4 regions of the Ensifer sp. B1-9 genome follow, and region 4 is predicted to be linked to each of the others. Evidence: predicted binding sites of a transcription regulator. Region 4 holds the regulator's gene; each other region holds the start of a gene.
The links. The regulator PhoB, encoded in region 4, activates phosphate uptake and scavenging genes when phosphate is short. The targets are predictions, from matches to a motif close to TGTCATNNANCTGTCAT.
Positions count from the first base shown of each region.

Region 1: ACQ5BM_RS10190 (DUF47 domain-containing protein) is a predicted target of PhoB. The motif match lies at 3,002-3,018, and genes of this name have one in related genera.
Region 2: ACQ5BM_RS19315 (DUF1868 domain-containing protein) is a predicted target of PhoB. The motif match lies at 2,447-2,463, and genes of this name have one in related genera.
Region 3: ACQ5BM_RS29315 (NAD-glutamate dehydrogenase) is a predicted target of PhoB. The motif match lies at 2,893-2,909, and genes of this name have one in related genera.

Region 1 is NZ_JBCHVG010000005.1:52,443-57,515, forward strand. It holds gene ACQ5BM_RS10170 (2-hydroxyacid dehydrogenase) at 1-285, shown strand, start outside; gene ACQ5BM_RS10175 (GNAT family N-acetyltransferase) at 337-807, opposite strand; gene ACQ5BM_RS10180 (molybdopterin-synthase adenylyltransferase MoeB) at 815-1,576, opposite strand; gene recF (DNA replication/repair protein RecF) at 1,713-2,837, opposite strand; gene ACQ5BM_RS10190 (DUF47 domain-containing protein) at 3,042-3,686, shown strand; gene ACQ5BM_RS10195 (inorganic phosphate transporter) at 3,686-4,690, shown strand; gene ACQ5BM_RS10200 (serine hydrolase) at 4,736-5,073, opposite strand, start outside.
Region 2 is NZ_JBCHVG010000010.1:57,563-62,635, forward strand. It holds gene hisC (histidinol-phosphate transaminase) at 1-572, opposite strand, end outside; gene ACQ5BM_RS19305 (polyprenyl synthetase family protein) at 577-1,491, opposite strand; gene mtgA (monofunctional biosynthetic peptidoglycan transglycosylase) at 1,670-2,410, shown strand; gene ACQ5BM_RS19315 (DUF1868 domain-containing protein) at 2,513-3,259, shown strand; gene ACQ5BM_RS19320 (glutathione S-transferase family protein) at 3,256-3,903, shown strand; gene rpmF (50S ribosomal protein L32) at 4,049-4,234, shown strand; gene ACQ5BM_RS19330 (hypothetical protein) at 4,381-4,782, shown strand; gene phaR (polyhydroxyalkanoate synthesis repressor PhaR) at 4,894-5,073, opposite strand, start outside.
Region 3 is NZ_JBCHVG010000018.1:109,950-115,022, forward strand. It holds gene ACQ5BM_RS29315 (NAD-glutamate dehydrogenase) at 1-2,667, opposite strand, end outside; gene pdxY (pyridoxal kinase PdxY) at 2,953-3,834, shown strand; gene ACQ5BM_RS29325 (carbonic anhydrase) at 3,964-4,617, shown strand; gene ACQ5BM_RS29330 (lytic murein transglycosylase) at 4,687-5,073, opposite strand, start outside.
Region 4 is NZ_JBCHVG010000007.1:370,104-375,176, forward strand. It holds gene argF (ornithine carbamoyltransferase) at 1-447, opposite strand, end outside; gene ACQ5BM_RS15690 (aspartate aminotransferase family protein) at 551-1,750, opposite strand; gene ACQ5BM_RS15695 (GcrA family cell cycle regulator) at 2,172-2,693, shown strand; gene phoB (phosphate regulon transcriptional regulator PhoB) at 2,762-3,445, opposite strand; gene phoU (phosphate signaling complex protein PhoU) at 3,648-4,361, opposite strand; gene pstB (phosphate ABC transporter ATP-binding protein PstB) at 4,412-5,073, opposite strand, start outside.

The sequences.
Region 1 (5,073 bases), on a different contig from region 4:
ATCGTCAACACCGCCCGTGGCGGCATCATCGACGAGACGGCGCTGATCAAGTGCCTGCGCGAAGGCAAGATCGCCGGCGCCGGTCTCGACGTCTTCGAGAACGAGCCGGCCGTCAATCCGAAGCTGATCAAGCTCGCCGGCGAAGGCAAGGTCGTGCTGCTGCCGCACATGAGCTCGGCGACGCTGGAGGGCCGGATCGACATGGGCGACAAGGTGGTGATCAACATCCGCACCTTCTTCGACGGTCACCGCCCGCCGGACCGCGTGCTTCCGGGCCGCGATTGATCGCGAAACAGCGCGCGGCTCCGACATGCCGCTGTCCGTCCGGATTGAAAGCTAGAGCGTCTTGCGCATCTCGATTGCCGTCGGCCGGGTAAAGCCGGGATGGCACATCGTGCCGCTCTGGACGAATCCCCAGGCGGCAAAGGCGCGGTGGTTGTCGACGAGTTCAATGCGGGTCAGCAGCCGCAGTGCGGGAAGGCCGAGGGATCGCGCCGTCATTTCCGCTTCCGCGAGCAGCAGTCGGCCGATGCCCTTTCCTTGTGTCTGCGGAGCAACGGCGAGCTTGCCGATATAGAGACAATCGGCCTCGGGTTTGCAGAAGATGCAGCCGACGAGCCTTTCGCCGTCGCTGACGCCGAAGGCGATCTCGTCAGCGATCTTTTGCCGGAGCGATTCGATGTTCAATGCATGCGCCGACGAGGGCGGGTCGATCTGCCCGTCCATGTAGGAGAAGGCACCGAGGATAAGCGCCAGCAACGCCTCGTGCCGGTCGAATGTTTCGTCGATGCGAAAGATCTGTACCATGGTCGGCCTATGCTCTGCGACGATAGCGGATGGTGTTGAACTGCGCCGTCAGCGCGTCATACATCAACAGCCGCCCGACGAGCGGCTCGCCGAAACCGGCAATCACCTTGATCGCTTCCATCGCCTGGAGCGTGCCGATGACGCCGGTCAAGGCGCCGACGATGCCCGCTTCGGCGCAGGAGGGCACGACGCCCGCCGGCGGCGCTTCGGGAAAGAGATCGCGATAGGAGGGGTTCGGCCGGCCGTCCGCGCCGGCCTTGTACGGCATCAGCACCGTCAGCGATCCGTCGAAGCGACCGACGGCGCCGGTCACCAGCGGAATGCCCACCTTGGCCGCCGTATCGGCTGCGAGGTAGCGCGTGTCGAAATTGTCCGAGCCGTCGATCACCAGGTGATATTGCCGGAACAGCGCCTCGGCATTGTCGGGGTTAAGCCTGATCTGGTGGCCTTCGACGACGACATGCGGATTGAGCGAGACAATTGCTTCCGCCGCCCGCTCGACCTTGGCGCGGCCGATGTCCTCGGTGCGATGGATGACCTGTCGCTGCAGGTTGGAGAGCGAAACGGTGTCGTCGTCGACGATACCGATGCGACCGATGCCGGCGGCCGCGAGGTAGTGCAGCACCGGCGCGCCGAGACCACCGGCGCCGATGACCAACACGTTCGCCGCCTTCAGCTTCTGCTGGCCGGCGCCGCCGATTTCCGGAAGCACGATATGGCGGGCGTAGCGCGAGATCTCCGATTGGTCGAGCTTGTTCTCACCGGTCATGGCAACATCCTCCTCGGCGGCGGCCGATCTCTAGATCTTGGGTCGGCTCGGCCAAATCATAAACGTGATCGACGCCCATGAGGGAGAGCGGGTTCCGTGCGAAAAACCGCAAACACTTTCCTCATCCGGCTCCTGCTTATCCCGTAACGCTGCCGTGCGAAACGGTCAGGAAGCGGCCGCGATCGCCAAGTGCCTCGAACATCGCCTGGTCCGTGCCGGTCATGAAGGCCTGGCCGCCGAGGCCGTCGACGAGGTCGAACAGGGCCGCGCGCCGGTTGATGTCGAGATGCGCTGCGATCTCGTCGAGCAGAAGTATCGGCGCGTGGCCGGTCATGTCGCCGACGAGACGTGCATGCGCCAGCACCAGGCCGACGAGCAGCGCCTTCTGCTCACCGGTCGAGCAGCGTGCCGCCTCCATATCCTTCTCGCGGTGGCGAACGAGCAGGTCGCTCCGATGCGGCCCGTCGAGCGTGCGGCCTGCCGCTGCGTCGCGCGGCCGTCCATCCCGCAGCATCGTCAGATATTGCTCTTCGAGATCATAGGCCGGGCGATGACCTTCGTCGTCGAGAAATCCGGATAGCGCCAGCCGCGCCGACGGAAAAACATCGCCGTCCACGTTCCGTTCGACGAGCGCGGTGAGCAGGCCGAGCATTTCCTGCCGCGCCAGCGCCATGGAAACGCCGAGGCCAGCCATCTCGCGTTCGATCGCGGTCAGCCAGGCCGGGTCCGGGCGAAACTCGGTCAGCAGGCGGTTGCGGCTGCGCATCGCACGGTCGAACTCGCTGGCGCGGCGGCCATGTTCCGGATCAAGCGAAAGCACCAGCCGATCGAGAAAGCGCCGCCGATCGGAAGAGGGCCCGGTGAAGAGGCCGTCCATCGACGGGGTCAGCCAGAGGACGCGCAGGTGATCGGTCAGCTCGTCGACGCTCGCCGCTGCCGTTCCGTTGAGCCGCAGTCGTCGGGACTGCCCCTCGGTCACGCCGGCGGTGCCGGTACCGATTTCGACCGGCCCGTCCATGCCCTCGACAGCGGCAAAGACAGAGAAGCCGTCACCGGCGCCGACACGTGTGACATCGGCATAGGCCGCACGCCGTAAGCCCCGACCGGGAGAGAGGAACGAGACTGCCTCCATCAGGTTGGTCTTGCCGGCGCCGTTCTCTCCCGTCAGCACCACGTGGCGCTGGTCGAGCTCCAGCGAGAGGGCCGCATAGTTGCGGAACTCCGTGAGCTTCAGGCGGTTGAGAAAGACCTTGTGTGGCATCGGCAGTCCGGATTCGAGGTTGGGCGCCAGCTAGGACGAAAGCAGGCGCCAAGGCAAGGTGAAACGGCATACCTGTCCATATCGGTGCAACTTGGCCGATTTCGGCGGGGGAAAGGCGACAAACCCCTTGGATCAGGTGCTTTTCTTGGGCGCTCCGGTCCAATATGACAGTTTCATGACAATCCACGAATGGACATATTTGTGATGCTGGCTTGGTTCCGCAAACTACTTCCCCGCGAGGATCGCTTTTTCGAGCTTTTCGCAAAACACTCGCTCACCGTCGTCGGCGCCGCCGAGGCGCTCGACAAGCTGCTTGCCGGCGGCGATGACATGGAGAAACAGTGCGACCGCATCGTCGCGCTCGAAGATGAAGCGGACCACATCACTGCCGAAGTGCTGCTGGCAGTCCGTCGCTCCTTCATCACGCCCTTCGACCGCGGCGACATCAAGGACCTGATCCAGTCGATGGACGACGCCATCGACATGATGCACAAGACGGTCAAGACGATCAGGCTCTACGAACAGAAGAGCTTCGAACCCGGCATGCGCGAAATGGGCGCGATCGTCGGCCGGGCTGCGCACCTGATTGCCGAGGCTGTCCCGCTGCTGGATCGCATCGGCGCCAATCACGACCGCCTTATCGCCATCGCCGAGGAGGTCACCCGCATCGAGGGACATTCCGACGAACTGCACGAGCAAGGCCTCAAGGAGTTGTTCCACCGCTACGGCACGGGCAACGCGATGGCCTATATCGTCGGCAGCGAGATCTATGGCCAGCTGGAAAAAGTCATCGACCGGTTCGAGGACGTTGCCAATGAAATCAGCGGCATCGTGATCGAGAACGTCTGATGGATGCGACGCTCGCCTTTCCGTTGCTCGCGGGATTGATCGCCATCGCGCTGTTCTTCGACTTCCTGAACGGCTTGCACGATGCGGCCAACTCCATCGCGACGATCGTCTCGACGCGGGTGCTCAGGCCGCAATATGCGGTCCTATGGGCGGCCTTTTTCAACTTCATCGCCTTCCTGTTCTTCGGTCTGCACGTGGCCGAGACGCTCGGCAAGGGCATCATCGATCCCGGCATCGTGACACCGCTGGTGATTTTCTCGGCGCTCATGGGGGCGATCGTCTGGAACATCGTCACCTGGCTGTTCGGCATTCCGTCGAGCTCGTCGCACGCGCTGATCGGCGGCCTTGTCGGCGCCGGCCTTGCCAGCACGGGCTTCAATTCCATCGTCTGGACTGGTCTTCTCAAGACCGTCGGCGCCATCTTCATGTCGCCGGCGATCGGCTTTTTCCTGGCGCTGATGCTGGTGCTGATCGTCTCCTGGCTGTTCGTGCGGCAGACGCCCTTTGCCGTCGATCGCACCTTCCGCGTGATGCAGTTCGTCTCGGCGTCGCTCTATTCTCTCGGTCACGGTGGCAATGACGCGCAGAAGACCATGGGCATCATCGCCGTTCTGCTCTTCTCGCAAGGGTATCTCGGTTCGGAGTTCTACGTTCCCTTCTGGGTCGTGATCACCTGCCAGGCGGCGATCGCGCTCGGCACGCTGTTCGGCGGCTGGCGCATCGTTCACACCATGGGCTCGAAGATCACCAGGCTCAATCCGATGCAGGGTTTCTGTGCCGAAACGGGCGGAGCGATCACGCTCTTTGCCGCCACCTGGCTCGGCATTCCGGTTTCGACGACGCACACCATCACCGGCGCGATCATCGGCGTCGGCGCGGCGCGGCGCGTCTCGGCCGTGCGTTGGGGGCTTGCAGGCAATATCGTGATTGCCTGGTTCATCACCATGCCGGCGGCAGCGGCGATCTCGGCCCTCGCCTACTTCACGATCGATCTGCTGTTCTGATCGATACAGGGACCATCTCCCGCCTTTTGGGGCGGGAGATATGCATCATTTCTCTACGCGCGGCGCAGGGCTGTCCCGCCCGCCCTGATGCAAGGTCAGGCTTTCGGCGCGGGTGCCGTTGAGCGTGAAGCTGATCTGCGCATCGATGAGCTTCGCAAAGAACCGATGCTCGGCCTCCGGAAGGATTTCAAGCCGGTCCTGGCCGGTTGCCTGGGCAAACAGCCGATTGCCATCACGGAAGATCGTCAGGTCGAAACCTGGCGCCAGCCTGTAGGTGCCGAGATAGGCATCGTAGGTCGCCGGATCGACCGTTATGGCAGTGCGCCGGACGGCGGCGGGCGCAAGCGGGACGTTCCGGTTGAGCAGATGTTGGCCGATATCGT
Region 2 (5,073 bases), on a different contig from region 4:
GATTGGCCGCCGAAGTCGACATAGGCTTCGTCGATGACGACGGGCTGATCGGGGTGGCTCGCGACGAGCCGCTCGATTTCCGAAAGCGGCAGGCCGATGCCGGTCGGCGCGTTCGGGTTCGGCAGGATGATCGCGCCGCAGGGCCGGTCGTAATCGGCGAGATCGATCTCGAAGCGATCGTTCAGCGGCACCTCGATCGTGTCGATCTCGAAGAGCCGCGCATAGGTCGAATAGAAGCTGTAGGAAATATCGGGGTAAAGCAGCGGCGCGTCGTGCTTGAGCAGGCCGGCGAAGATATGCGCCAGCACCTCGTCCGAGCCGTTGCCGACGAAGACTTCTTCCGCCGTCACGCCAAAGCGCGCGGCGATCGCCTGGCGGAGCTTCAGCGCCAGCGGATCGGGATAAAGGCGCAGATCGCTGCTTGCCGCGGCGTTGATCGCGTCGAGCACCTTCTCAGAGGGGCCGTAGGGACATTCATTGGTGTTGAGCTTCACCAGATTGGCGATACGCGGCTGCTCGCCCGGAACATAGGGCTTGAGCTTCGAGACGATCGGCGACCAGTATTTGCTCACGAGCTTAGCTCCTGCGGTTGGCGATGAAGTGGGCGGTTTCGACGAGAATGGCGGAGCGCTCGCCATAGGGCTCGAGCAGAGCTTCGGCTTCTGCGACCAGTTGCTCCAGCCGTTCTTCCGCCCAGGCCTGGCCATGCAGCGCGACGAGCGTGCCCTTGCCGCGGGCGGCGTCTTTGCCGGTTGCCTTGCCCATGGTCGCCGCATCGGCGGTGAGATCGAGCAGGTCGTCGGCAAGCTGGAAGGCGAGGCCGATCTTTTCGCCGAAGCTGCGAAGCCGCGCCCGGTCGTCTTTCGACGCGCCGGCGACAATCGCACCGGCCTCGCAGCCGAAGCGGATGAGAGCGCCCGTCTTCATCGCCTGTAGCGTGACAATGCCGGCTTCGTCGGGTGGCGACTTTTCCGCGGCAAGATCGAGCGCCTGACCGCCGGCCATTCCACCGTGGCCCGCGGCCCGTCCGAGCGCCAGGATCAGTTCCACCTTTTGGGCATCCGGCAGTGGTGTTTCAGGCGCCGCGATGATGTCGAAGGCGAAGGTCAGCAGACTGTCGCCGGCGAGGATCGCCGTCGCCTCGTCGAAGGCCTTGTGCACCGTCGGCTGGCCACGCCTGACATCGTCGTCGTCCATCGCCGGCAGGTCGTCATGGACGAGGGAATAGCAATGCACGCATTCGAGCGCCGCGCCGACGCGCAAGGATGCATCGATACCGCCGCCGAGAAGATCGGCACACTCGATCACCAGGAAGGGGCGCAGCCGCTTGCCGCCGTTCAGTACCCCGTGGCGCATGGCGGCGAGCAGGTTTGCCGGCCGGGCGATCTCATCGACCTCCGTCGTCGAGCCGAGCAGGCGCTCAAGCAAAGCTTCGACGGCGCGGGCATTGCCGGCGAGGCGACGGGTGAAAGGCGATGTGTCCTGGCTCATGCGCGCTCTTTGGCATGGGCGAAGAGGGCTTTCAACGGGGATTCGTGTCGCAGCGGCGCGCTTTCCCTGGGACAGCCGCGTACGCACCTTGCCTTTTGCCTGAAAGCCCGTTCAACTTTGCCGGCCCATGCACTAAGAGAGGCGGATGGACAGCGAGGTGGACAGTCAGGCCGTGAACATGGTTCCGGAAGCGCGCGAGGATGGCGAAGTGCCTTCCAGTCGCTGGTCTTCGCTTCGCCGGTCGCTGCGAACGAGGCGCCGCCAGATCGCTTTCGCCGTCGTCGGTTTCGTGGCGCTGCCCTATGCGCTGATCGTTCTCTACCTGATCGAGTTCATTCATCCGGTCTCGACGCTGATGCTGCGCGACCTCGTTCTGCTTCGCGGCTACGACCGTCAATGGGTCGAGTTCGACAATATCGCGCCGGTGCTGGTGCAATCGGTGATGATGTCGGAGGACGGCCAGTTCTGTGTCCATGACGGTGTCGACTGGGGGCAGATGCGCGGCGTGGTGGAGGATGCCCTGGATGGGGAATCGACCCGCGGGGCCAGCACCATCCCGATGCAGACGGTCAAGAACCTCTACCTCTGGAACGGCCGCTCCTTCCTGCGCAAGGGCATGGAACTGCCGTTGGCGATCGCCGCTGATTTCGTCTGGAGCAAGCGGCGGATGATGGAGATCTATCTGAACGTCGCCGAATGGGGCGATGGAATCTACGGTATCGAAGCGGCTGCCCGCCACCACTTCGGGGTTCCTGCGGCCAAGCTGTCGCGGCGGCAGGCCGCGCTGCTTGCCGTTTCGCTGCCCAATCCGAAGGAGCGCAATGCCGGCAAGCCCGGTCGCGGGCTCAAGCGCCTGGCAAATTTGATCGAGCGTCGCGCCAGCCGCTCCGGCGGCTACATCACCTGCCTTTATGATTAGGATCAGACCTTTTCATTGGAAGCTGCCGTCGGGCGATGTCATGCTCGCGTAGTAGAGTTCTGTCATCTGGGCCTCTCTCCATTTGAAAGGTCCGATCGCCCCATGACTTCGATTTCCCCCTCGCTTCTCTCCTTTGGCCGCAACGCAAACAACGTACCGCCGAAGCATCTCGGTACCCGTTACGCAACGGATGGCCGTTTCCTGCGTGAACCGGGCAACACGGTCGTTTCCCACGTCACCGCCGGTTCGCCGTCCGAGGCCGCCGTGCTTGCGGTGCGCGATCGTCTGATGGCGATGCCCGAGGCCGGGCAGTTCGCCTTCACCCATCCGTCCAGCCTGCATATGACGATCTTTCAGGGTATCATCGAATACCGCCGCAGGCTGCCCTTCTGGCCGGCAGACATGGCGCTCGATACGCCGATCGACGTGATGACGGAGCACTATCGCGGGCGGCTGAAGCACTTCGTTCCGCTGGGGCCGTTCCGGGCCCGGGTGACGGAGGTCACGCCGACCGGACTCGCGCTCGAAGGCGACAGCGCAGCCGATCGCGCGTGCCTCAGGGCCTGGCGCGATGCTTTCGCCGAAGCCTTCGGCTATCGCCATCCGGACCATGACGACTACGCGTTCCACATCACCTACGCCTATGTCATCGACTGGCTCGATGACGCGGCACTGCCGCGCTGGCAGGCAATGTTGAGCGAACAACTCGCCTACCTCAGGGAGCGGGCGCCGGTGATCGAGCTCGATCCCCCGGCCTTCTGCTCCTTCGAGGACATGAACCATTTCGAGGAACTGATCGTTTTCTCGGACAGACCCGCAATCAAGGCGGCAATCAAGGATCCTAAATGACCGGACTTACGCTTTACGTCGGCAATAAGAACTATTCATCCTGGTCGATGCGGCCCTGGATGGCGATGATCGCCGCGGGCATCGATTTCGAGGAGGTGGTCATTCCCTTCGATTTCGCGGCCGGCAATCCCGATATTCGCGCCGTCTCGCCGACGGGACGCGTGCCCTTGTTGCGACATGGCGATCTGCTTGTCTGGGAGTCGCTGGCGATCATCGAATATGTCGCCGAGCTCTTTCCCGATACCGGGCTCTGGCCGGCCGATCGCCAGACCCGTGCCCGGGCGCGCAGCTATTCCATGGAGATGCTCTCCGGCTTCCGGTCGCTGCGTGGCGCCTGTCCGATGAACGTCCGCCGGGAAAAGCGGGCTCTCGAGGTGGATGCAGACGTTCGCGCCGACATCGCCCGCATCGAGCGGATCTGGAAGGAGGCGCTCGCCCAATCCGGCGGTCCGTTCCTCTTCGGCGCCTTCGGTGCGGTGGACGCGATGTACGCTCCTGTGGTCAACCGCTTCGACGTCTATGATCTCGTTGCGGATCCGGAAGTGCTCGGCTACATGCAGCGGATGAAGGCGCATCCCGCCTACCGGAAGTGGGAAGAGGCCGCCCGCGCTGAGCCGTGGGTCGTTCCCGAAGACGAGGTCTGACTCGGTCGAGTCGAAAAATTGCGGCTGGGGACTGGTCAAACAGGAGTTGGCCATGTATAAGCGCGCCAAATTTCCGTGATTGACATCTGTTTGACACGGCCATTTCGGCTGCTGAACAGTGTTTGCCCGATAAGTGGAGAATGAAATGGCTGTACCGAAAAGAAAAACGAGCCCGTCCAAGCGTGGCATGCGCCGTTCCGCTGACGCCCTCAAGGCTCCGACCTACGTCGAAGACAAGAACTCGGGCGAACTGCGCCGTCCGCACCACATCGACCTGAAGACCGGCATGTACCGTGGCCGTCAGGTTCTGACCCCGAAGGAAAACGCATAAGCGTTTCCGTTCGCGGATCAGGTTCAAAGGGCTGGCTCTGCCGGCCCTTTTGTTTTGCGTCTGACATTTTCTCGCTTGGACCCTGTGCTATCAGCAGGAGCCTGACCTGAAGACGCCGCAAGACGCGGCTAAGGAGTTCGTGCCCGATGCTCGCTGCCGTTCCGCTGCTGATCCTGCCTTTCGCCATCTACAATCTCGCGATGATCGGAATGTTTGGCGGTATCGCCGGGCTGAACGCGGAGATGCTGTCGCTGTCCATGCTGTCGGGCGCGACCTGGACGATGCGCTTCGGTGACCTTCTGATCGTCGTCGCGCTGCTACTGCAGTTCGTCGAATTGCTGAAGGCGACCCGCACGAGCACGCGGGCGCTGATGGATCACCTGCTGTCGATGATCCTGTTCATCGTCTTCCTGATCGAATTCCTGCTTCTAGCGCCGGCGGCGACACAGCTCTTCTTCATCCTGATGACGATCAGTTTCATCGACGTCATCGCCGGTTTTGCCGTCTCGATGCGTTCGGCGGGCCGGGACGTGTCGATCGGCCTTTGAAGCGCGCGACGATCCGGCCGATCCGGGGCGCTGGCCCAATTCAAAGTATTTTTCTGCTGGACGGGAAACGAGGCGGGATCTAGCTCACCCGCCTTCACGAGGAAAGCGCGCTCAGCCGAGATTGTCGAGCTTGGTCTGGAGCGCGCGAAGCTGCTCCTTGAGCTCGTCGATATCCTTGGCTTCCGCCTTCTTGCTTTCCTTCACCGGCGGGGCGGTGATGAAGGGCGAGAACATCTGCATCGCCTGATGGAACATCTCGGTGTTGCGGCGGACCTGCTCTTCGACAAGTTG
Region 3 (5,073 bases), on a different contig from region 4:
GCGGCGCAGCGTATCGGCCGGCGGCACGATATCCTGGCCGACGATGTTGTCGGTCACCGAAAGCAGGGTGCGGATGTAGGTCTTGTAGGCTTCGGTACCGGCCTTGAAGACCTCGTCACGGGTGCCGCCGACCGGGAGCTGCTTCGGATAGAAGCCGCCCTTGGCGCCAACCGGCACGATGACGGCGTTCTTGACCTGCTGCGCCTTGACGAGGCCAAGCACTTCCGTGCGGTAGTCCTGAGCGCGGTCCGACCAGCGCAGGCCGCCACGGGCGACCTTGCCGAAGCGCAGATGCACGCCCTCGACCTCGGTGCCGTAGACGAAGATTTCGCGGAACGGGCGCGGTTCCGGCAGGCCGTCGAGCTGCTTCGGATCGAGCTTGAAGGCGAGAACCGCGCGCGGCTTGCCCTCTGCGTCATGCTGGAAGTAGTTGGTCCGCAGCGTCGCTTCGATCGCGTTGACGTAGCGGCGCAGGATGCGGTCTTCGTCGAGGCTCGGAACGGCTGACAGCGCGTCTTCGATCGCGGAAAGCAGGGCGCTGCACTTCTTGGCACGCGGCTTTTCCTCGAGCTTCGGATCCATGCGGGTCACGAACAGCTTGAAGATATCGGCTGCGATCGCCGGATACTTGTTCAGCGTGTCGGCGATATAGCCCTGCGAATAGGTGATGCCGGCCTGGCGCAGATAGCGGGCATAGGCGCGAAGCACCGTGACTTCGCGGGCATTGAGGCCAGCAAGCAGAATCAGCCGGTTGAAGTTGTCGTCCTCGATCGTGCCGTTCCAGGCGGCGAGGAAGGCCTCTTCCAGGGCCGGGCCCGTCTTGTCGAGGTTCAGCGTGTGCCCGTCGCGGTGGATCAGCTCCATGTCGTGCAGCACGACCTTGCGCTCGTCTTCGCCATGAGCCTCGACGCCGATGTCGTAGGTCTGCTCGCTGATCACCCGGAAGCCGAGGTTTTCGAGCAGCGGCACGCGGCGCGACAGCGATACGGGCTCGCCGGCATGGAAGATCTTCAGCTCCGCCGTATCAGCGCGCGTGACGGCGCGCGGGTAGTGATAGAAGGAGATCCGGATCGGGTCTTCCGTCTTGCAGGCGGCGATATCCGCGAGGTCCGCATAGGCTTCCGCCGGCGTGAAGAACGACTGATAGGCCTCGTCGACGTTGAGTCCGATGCCGTCCTTGCGCGCGAGCAGATCGAACCGGTCGATCCAGCGCGTCACGATTTCGCGAACGGCTTCCTCGAGCTTGGCCTGCGGAATGCGCGGGGTCTTGCCGGCGGAACGGCCGATGATGAAGTGGACGCGGGCCAGGCCGCCTTCCGGGAAGGCCGGGTAATAAGCCGAGACGCGGCCGTCATAGACCGTCTTCAGGTAGTCGCCGATCTTCTCGCGAACGTCCGAATCATACTGTTCGCGCGGCACGAAGACGATGACAGAGACGAAACGGTCGAAATGGTCGATGCGCGGCAGCACGCGGATGCGCGGCCGGTCGCCGAGTTCGTTGATCTGCTCGCAGAAGGCGGCAAGCAGGCCGACGTCGATCTGGAACAGGTCGTCACGCGGGTAGGATTCCAGCGTGTTCGCCAGCATCTTGCCGGAATGGCTCTGCGGGTCGTAGCCGAAGTGATCGACGATCTTCTCGATCTTGTGGCGCAGCAGCGGGATCTCGGATGCCTGGCGGGTGTAGGCCGTGGAGGTGAACAGGCCGACGATGCGCAGTTCCCCGGTGACATTGCCGTCGGCATCGAAACGCTTGACGCCGACATAGTCCATATAGGCGCGGCGATGCACGACCGACTTGACGTTGGCCTTGGTGACAATCAGGAAATCCGGGCCGTCAAGGAAGGCGAGGATTTCCGGCGTGGTCAGCACCGCGTCCTTGCCCTGGCGCAGGACGCGTACGTCCGGGTTGGAAAGAATGCCGAGGCCCCTGCCCTTGCCGCGTTCGACGGCTGCCTTCTCGCCCTTGCCCGAATAGGTGTACTCGCGCATGCCGAGGAAGGTGAAGTTGTTGTCGCGCAGCCAGCGAAGGAAGGCGAGCGCCTCGTCGCGGTCGCTCTTCTTGCGCGACGCATTGTAGGCCTCGAGCTCCTGCATGGCCTGGTCGAGCAGCGCCGTCATCGCCGGCCAGTCGTGCACGGTCTGATGCACCTGCTCCAGCACGTCGCGAATGCGGTTGCTGAGGTGTTCGGCCTCGACGGGCGCGAGCTTGGTCAGATGGATCTGAATGTGGCTGACGCGATGCGCCGGATCGCTTGCCTCTTCCGGATCGAAGAGCTTCGCCGGCTTGCCCGGTTCCTGAACCAGAATGGGGTGGATGGCGAGGTGAATGTCGCGGTGCGTGCTGGTGATCTCTCCCATGATCGAATCATAGAGGAACGGCATGTTGCGTTCGGTGATCGCGATGATTGAAACCTCGGTGCCGCCAGGTGCGACGCCGGCGACGTTCTCGACCGAAACCTGTGGCTTGCCGCCGTCCCAGCGGGCGAGTTCACGGTGCGCATGGGCTGCAATCAGCGCCAGCATGTCCGCCGAATAGAGATCGAGGTCGTCGTTGCTGGCCCCACCGAAGAGGATTTCCGGCGCCAGCCCGTCGACGCCCAGTTTGATGGCGGCCGCCTTTGCTGCGTCGATGTGTCTGTCCCGCTTCGGATTGTATTTCACGCCCATGAAGTCTCTCCCACTCATGATAGGCCAAACCCTATCAGAACCATGGCTAATGGCGACCGCTTTTTACGCCGATTTCGGCAAAATCGAGCCCAAAATCGGAGAATTTCACGTGAAAACAGCTTAAATCCATTTAAATCGAAGGCAATTTCGCGAAAATTGCTCGAAAATCGATGAAAAAGCACGAAAACGCCAGCGGCTTCTGCGGAACCTATCTGCCATCGGCTGTTGACAGGGCGGTGACAGTCGGGTGATCAGAGTTTCTAGACTGAAGGATTGGACTCGTCGATGCCCGAAATGCCCTCCCTGCCCGGCGCCGTCATCGTCATCTCGAGCCATGTCGTGCGTGGCAAGGTCGGCAACCGGGCCGCAGTCTTCGCGTTGGAGACGCTGGGGAATCCGGTCTGGGCACTGCCGACGGTCATCCTTCCCTGGCATCCCGGGCATGGGCGCTCGACGCGGGTCACCATTCCGGATGCGGATTTCCAGTCGGTGATCGACGATCTCATTGCCGCGCCCTGGGTGGGCGAGGTGCGCGCCGTGCTTTCGGGCTATCTCGGCTCGACCGATCAGGCCGAAGGTGTCGCGCGCCTGGTGGCAGCCCTGAGGGAGCGCAATCCCAAGCTCATCTATGCCTGCGATCCCGTCATCGGCGATGCCGGCGGGCTCTATGTTCCGGAGGCGACCGCGACGGCTATTCGTGACCGGCTGCTGCCGCTTGCCAATCTGGCGACGCCGAACCGCTTCGAGCTTGCCTGGCTCTCCGGCGCCACGCTGGAAACGAATACGGCAATCCTCGATGCTGCTCTCGGCCTCGGCCCGGCCCGCGTGCTGGTGACCTCGGCAGTGCCGATGATGAGCGGCGGCACGGGTAACCTCTTCCTTTCGGGCAATCATGCGCTGCTCGCCGAGCATCGGCTGGTCGAGAATCCGCCGAATGGCACAGGCGACTTGCTGACTGCCGTGTTCCTTGCGCGACTTCTCGAAGGACTGTCGGAAGAGCGCGCATTGCAGATGGCGACGGCGAGCGTGTTCGAGATCATCGCGCGCAGCGTCAAGCGCGGTGCCGATGAACTGACGATCGAGCAGGATGCCTCGAGCCTTTCGACGCCGATGGCGATGGTGCAGATGCGCCGTCTGGTGCATCCGAATCAGATACGGCGAAAATAGAAGAAGCTGTTCATCGACGATGCCTGGAAGACATCGTGGGTTGAACTTTAGATCATGATGATTTTCATGACTTGGAGCGTGATGCGGGCGAAGGCCCGCGTCTGGCTCGAAGCAGCAGCGGAGAAACCGATGGACAAGCAGCAGCAGCGTTTTCCGGATCACCTTCTGAACGGCTACCGCAACTTCATGAATGGCCGCTTCAACGAACAGCAGAAACGCTACAAGGCGCTCGCGGAAACCGGCCAGAAGCCGAAGACAATGGTCGTCGCCTGTTGCGATTCGCGTGCGGCGCCGGAAACGATCTTCGACAGCGGCCCGGGCGAACTCTTCGTCGTACGCAACGTTGCCAATCTGATGCCGCCCTATGAACCCGACGGTCATTATCACTCGACGTCGGCCGCCCTGGAGTTCGCCGTGCAGTCGCTGCGCGTCAGCGATATCGTCGTGATGGGGCATGGCCGCTGTGGCGGCATCAAGGCGGCACTCGATCCGGATGCCGAGCCCTTGTCGCCCGGTGATTTCATCGGTCGCTGGATGCACCTCCTGAAGCCGGCAGCCGAGCAGATCCAGAGCAACGACATCATGACCCAGGCGGAGCGCCAGCGTGCGCTCGAGCGGGTCTCGATCCGCAACTCGCTTGCAAACCTGCGCACCTTTCCCTGCGTTCAGATTCTTGAGGCCAAGGGCAAGCTGCATCTGCATGGCGCCTGGTTCGACATCTCGACCGGCGAACTCTGGGTGATGGACCCGGCGACCGGCGACTTCTCCCGTCCGGGCATGTAGCCAGCAAAAAGCCCGGTCCATTCGAACCGGGCTTGAGACTTTCTCAGAAAAGGTCGGACATCCGAAAGATCAGAGGCCGTCGATCTCCGCGCCGATGATGGCGATTGCCTGCTGGTAGACGCTTGCCGCGTTCCAGCCCTGGATCGCAGCGAAGTTCGCCTGGCCGGGCTGATAGCCCGCACCCGGCTGCCAGCCGTGGCCGCGCAGGAAGTTGGCGGTCGAAGCCAGCGCGTCGGCCTTGGAACGCACCATGTCGATGTGGCCATTGCCATCGCCATCGACGCCGTACTTCAAGACGTTGGCCGGCAGGAACTGGGTCTGGCCGATCTCGCCGTGGGCAGCACCGTGCGCATCCGGGCTCAGATCGCCCCGCTGCACGAGTTGCAGCGCCGCATAGAGCTGGTCGGTGAAGTAATCCGAGCGGCGGCAGTCATAGGCAAGTGTCGACACGGCCGA
Region 4 (5,073 bases):
CGGTCCGCGATGCTCTTCGAAGGTCATGATGTCGGCCATGATCTGGCAGGGATGGGTATCGTCGGTGAGACCGTTGATGACGGGTACCGTCGCATGCTCCGCCAATTCCAGCAGGCGGCGGTGGTCGGTGGTGCGGATCATGATCGCGTCGACGTAGCGCGACAGGACCTTGGCCGTATCGCCGATGGTCTCGGCGCGACCGAGCTGCATCTCCGTGCCTGACAGGAACAGGGTTTCGCCGCCGAGCTGACGCATGCCGACGTCGAAGGACACGCGTGTGCGGGTGGACGGCTTTTCGAAGATCATCGCCAGCATCTTGCCGGCGAGCGGCTTCTCGGCGGTTCCGGCCTTGGTTGCCGCCTTTCGGACGCGGGCGTCGTCGATGATCGTCCGGAGATCGGCGGCCGTCACGGCCGAAAGATCGAGAAAATGTCTGGTGCCTGCCATCGTACTCGGTTCCTGTCTGAAAAATCGACCCCTGGTGCGCCCGCATTCCGCGTGAACGCACGAAGGGCATTCTAACACCCTGTGTCGGCGTCGGTCCTATCCGTTAAGCAGCGGCGTTGCCGCCGGCCTTCCGCACCGCTTCGGCAGCGCGCTCGATGCGCGCGAGGCCCTCGCGTGCTTCCTCCGCCGTCACCGTCAGCGGCGGCAGCAAACGCAGCACATTGTCGCCGGCCGGCACGGCCAGGAGCTTCTCGGCGCGGATTTCCTTCAAGAGATCGGCCGAAGGGCCTTTTACCTTGATGCCCAGCATCAGGCCGTCGCCGCGGATGTCCTCGATGACATCCGGGTAGCGGTCTTTCAGCGAGGCAAGTCCCTGGCGGAAGACGAGCGCGACATCGCGCACATGGGCGAGGAAGCCGTCAGCGAGGATGACGTCGAGCACGGCGTTGCCGACGGCCATCGCCAGCGGGTTGCCGCCATAGGTGGAGCCATGCGTGCCCGCCACCATGCCGGCCGCCGCCTCTTCCGTCGCCAGGCAAGCGCCGAGCGGAAAGCCGCCGCCGATGCCCTTGGCAACGGCCATGATATCCGGGCGGATGCCCGCCCATTCATGGGCGAAGAGCTTGCCGGTACGGCCGACGCCGGTCTGGACCTCGTCGAGGATCAGGAGCAGGCCGAACTCGTCGCAGAGCGCGCGCAGTTCCTGCAGGAATTCCTTCGTCGCCGGGCGAATGCCGCCCTCGCCCTGGATCGGCTCGATCAGGATCGCGGCGGTCTCTTCGGTGATCGCATTCTTGACGGCAGCGAGGTCGCCGAACGGAACCTGGTAGAAGCCCGGGGCCTTTGGTCCGAAACCTTCGATGTACTTCTGCTGGCCCCCGGCGGCGATCGTCGCGATCGTGCGGCCGTGGAAGGCGCCCTCGAAGGTGATGACGTGAAACTTCTCCGGCTGGCCCTTGGCGAAGTGATAGCGCCGCGCCGTCTTGATCGCGCATTCCAGCGCTTCCGCACCGGAATTGGTAAAGAAGACCCGATCGGCGAAAGTGACGGCAGCCAGGCGGCGGCCAAGGCTTTCCTGCCCCGGAACTTCGTAAAGGTTGGAAAGGTGCCAGACCTTCTCGGCCTGCGCCTTCAGCGCCTCGACGAGATGCGGATGCGCGTGGCCGAGCGAGTTCACGGCAACGCCGGCGGCGAAATCGAGGTAACGCGAGCCGTCTTCGGCGATCAACCAGACGCCCTCTCCTCGCTCGAAACGCAACGGCGCGCGCATGTAGGTATCGTAAAGCGGCGTGGTTGCAGTCATGCGAGGCTCTCCTTCACTCCAATCGGCATCGGTACCGCAGCTTCATGCGGCCCGATAAAAATCAAAAATGCCGCCTTTCGGCGGCGCAGGCACTATTCCCATTTCGCACCGCAATGTCAACAAAACCAAGCCTTGCAGCGCGATGGCGAGACCCGTTTCCCTGCGACGAAAAAATCGGCCGGAAGGGCTTGCAAAAATGCAACGCTGATCGAGCAAGTTGGGGAAAACTACGAATTCGATTCGGCGTGATTCCCCGGACTCTTGCCACGGAGTCCAGCGGTCAGTACGTTAACATTCAATTACTAGACGCGTGCGGCGGACCTAGTCACCAAAAGAGTTATCGCGTTTGCAACCTCGGGGTTCAGCCGGGGTGCGGTGAGGGATTCTGCCATCCCCAACGCTGAGAACGGAGAGTGCAGAGATGAACTGGACTGACGAGCGGGTGGAGAAACTGAAGAAGCTTTGGTCCGAGGGCCTGAGCGCAAGCCAGATCGCGGCGCAGCTCGGCGGCGTCAGCCGTAACGCTGTCATCGGCAAGGTTCACCGCCTGAGCCTTCCCGGACGCGCCAAGGCTGGCGGCAGCGCCACGGCGGCGGCCCGCCCGAAGCGGCCGACCTCGGCCCCGCGTGCTCCGAACTACGCCTCGCGCGTTTCGACCCGCACCGTTGCCCGTCCGTCCGGCGCCACCGTTCTCAAGGAAGAGATCGAAGTCGATCTCGTGGCCGAGCAGAATTTCAGCATCAGCACGGACGTGGTCGTGCCGATGTCGCGCCGCCTTGAGCTGACCCAGCTCACCGAACGCACCTGCAAGTGGCCGATCGGCGATCCGCTGAAGGAAGAATTCCACTTCTGCGGCAATGACTCGCCGGAGTCCTCGCCCTATTGCAATTTCCATGCACGGCTTGCCTACCAGCCGTCGGCCGAACGTCGGCGGATGCGCTGAGGCTCCGCACCGGAACAAAAGAAAAGGGGCTGAGCGGCCCCTTTTTTATTGCCTGCTGTTGGTCCCTCTCAGCTTTCGAGCGAGTAGCCGGCGCCGCGGACCGTGCGAATGACGTCCGGCATGGTCGAGAAGTTCAACGCCTTGCGCAGGCGGCCGACATGCACGTCGACGGTCCTTTCGTCGACATAGATGTCGTGACCCCAGACGCCATCCAGCAACTGCGAGCGCGAGAAGACCCGGCCCGGAGAGGACATCAGGAACTCGAGCAGTCGGAATTCCGTCGGTCCCAGGCGAACCTCGCGGCTGCGGCGATGGACGCGATGGGTTTCCCTGTCGAGCTCGATGTCGCCGCAGCGCAGCAGCGTCGAGAGCACTTCAGGCTTCGCCCGGCGAAGCATCGCCTTGACGCGAGCCATCAGTTCCGGCGTCGAGAAGGGTTTGACCACATAGTCGTCTGCGCCGGTCGCGAGACCGCGAACGCGCTCGCTTTCCTCGCCGCGCGCCGTCAGCATGATGATCGGCAGCCGCTCCGTCTCCGGGCGCTGGCGCAGCCGACGGCAAAGCTCGATGCCGGAGACGCCGGGCAGCATCCAGTCGAGGATCAGCAGGTCGGGCAGGCGTTCCTGGAGCCGGATCTCCGCCTCGTCACCCCTGAGGATCGTATCGACGTCGAAGCCTTCCGCTTCCAGATTGTAACGCAGCAGGACGCTCAGCGCCTCTTCGTCTTCGACCACGGCGATTTTTGGCAACATCAGGTAACGTCTCCTTACCGCGAGCGCCGTGCGGCTCCAGTGGCCGGGCCGGCGCTCAGACACTCTAAATCTGGAGCATTTCCGCGTTTTTCAAAGGCGGTGCGAAAGCCGCATGCTTCAGATACAGGAATTCGGGGCCGCGACCGGAGCCGCGACCAGGTGATATTCAGGGGGCATGCATTGCGAACGGCGCGTCTAACGCTCAGTCGTTGACCGAGCCCAACGTCGACGTATTGTCATCCTTCGGACGCTCGCCTTCCGGCTGGGCACCCGTTGCCATGTAATAGATCGTCTCGGCGATATTGGTCGCGTGGTCGCCGATGCGCTCGATGTTCTTGGCACAGAACAGAAGATGCGTGCAGGGCGTGATGTTGCGCGGGTCTTCCATCATGTAGGTCAGCAGCTCGCGGAACAGCGAGGTGTAGATCGCATCGATCTCCTCGTCCCGCTCGCGAATGCTGTTGGCCTTTTCCGGCGAACGCGAGGCATAGACGTCGAGTACTTCCTTGAGCTGCACCAGGGCGAGCTCGGCGAGGTGCTCGAGACCGCGGGCAAGCTTGCGCGGGATGCCGGAACCGGCGACCGCGATCACGCGCTTGGCGGTGTTCTTGCCGAGGTCGCCGACACGCTCCAGGTCGGAGGCGATGCGGATCGACCCCATGATCTCGCGAAGGTCGGCGGCGACCGGCTGGCGCTTGGCGATCGTGACGATCGCCTTCTCGCCGATCTGGCGCTCGGCATCGTCGAGAATGGTGTCGTCCGAGATCACCTTCTGCGCCAGAGCCAGGTCGGAATTGACCAGGGCGCGAACGGATTCAGCGACCATCTGCTCGGCGAGACCGCCCATTTCCGAGATGCGGCGCGTCAGGTACTTCAGTTCTTCGTCATAGGCGGACATGATATGCATGGACATGATCGTCGATCCTTGCGGGCGCTTTCCAGTTACTGTTGCAGCCGTCATTGGCCTCAGCCGAAGCGGCCCATGATGTAATCCTGGGTGCGCTGGTCATCCGGATTGGTGAACATCTTGTCGGTGTCGTTCTCCTCGACGAGATTGCCGAGGTGGAACATGGCGGTGCGTTGCGACACGCGGGCTGCCTGCTGCATCGAGTGGGTCACGATGACGATCGTGAAGTTCGTGCGCAGTTCGTGGATGAGCTCCTCGACCTTGGCCGTCGCGATCGGGTCGAGTGCCGAACAGGGCTCGTCCATCAGGATGACTTCCGGGCTGACGGCAACGGCGCGCGCGATGCAAAGGCGCTGCTGCTGGCCACCGGAAAGGCCGGTGCCCGGTTCATGCAGGCGATCCTTCACTTCATTGAACAGGCCGGCCTTCTGCAGGCTGGTTTCGACGATCTCGTCAAAATCCGCCTTGGTGCGGGCAAGCCCGTGGATGCGTGGACCGTAGGCGACGTTGTCGTAGATCGACTTCGGGAACGGGTTCGGTTTCTGGAAGACCATGCCGACGCGGGCGCGCAGCTCGACCACATCGATGGTCGGATCGTAGATGTCGTCCTCATCGAGCGTGATCTTGCCGGTGACGCGGCAGTTCTCGATGGTGTCGTTCATACGGTTCAGCGTGCGCAGGAAGGTCGACTTGCCGCAACCGGACGGGCCGATCAGAGCCG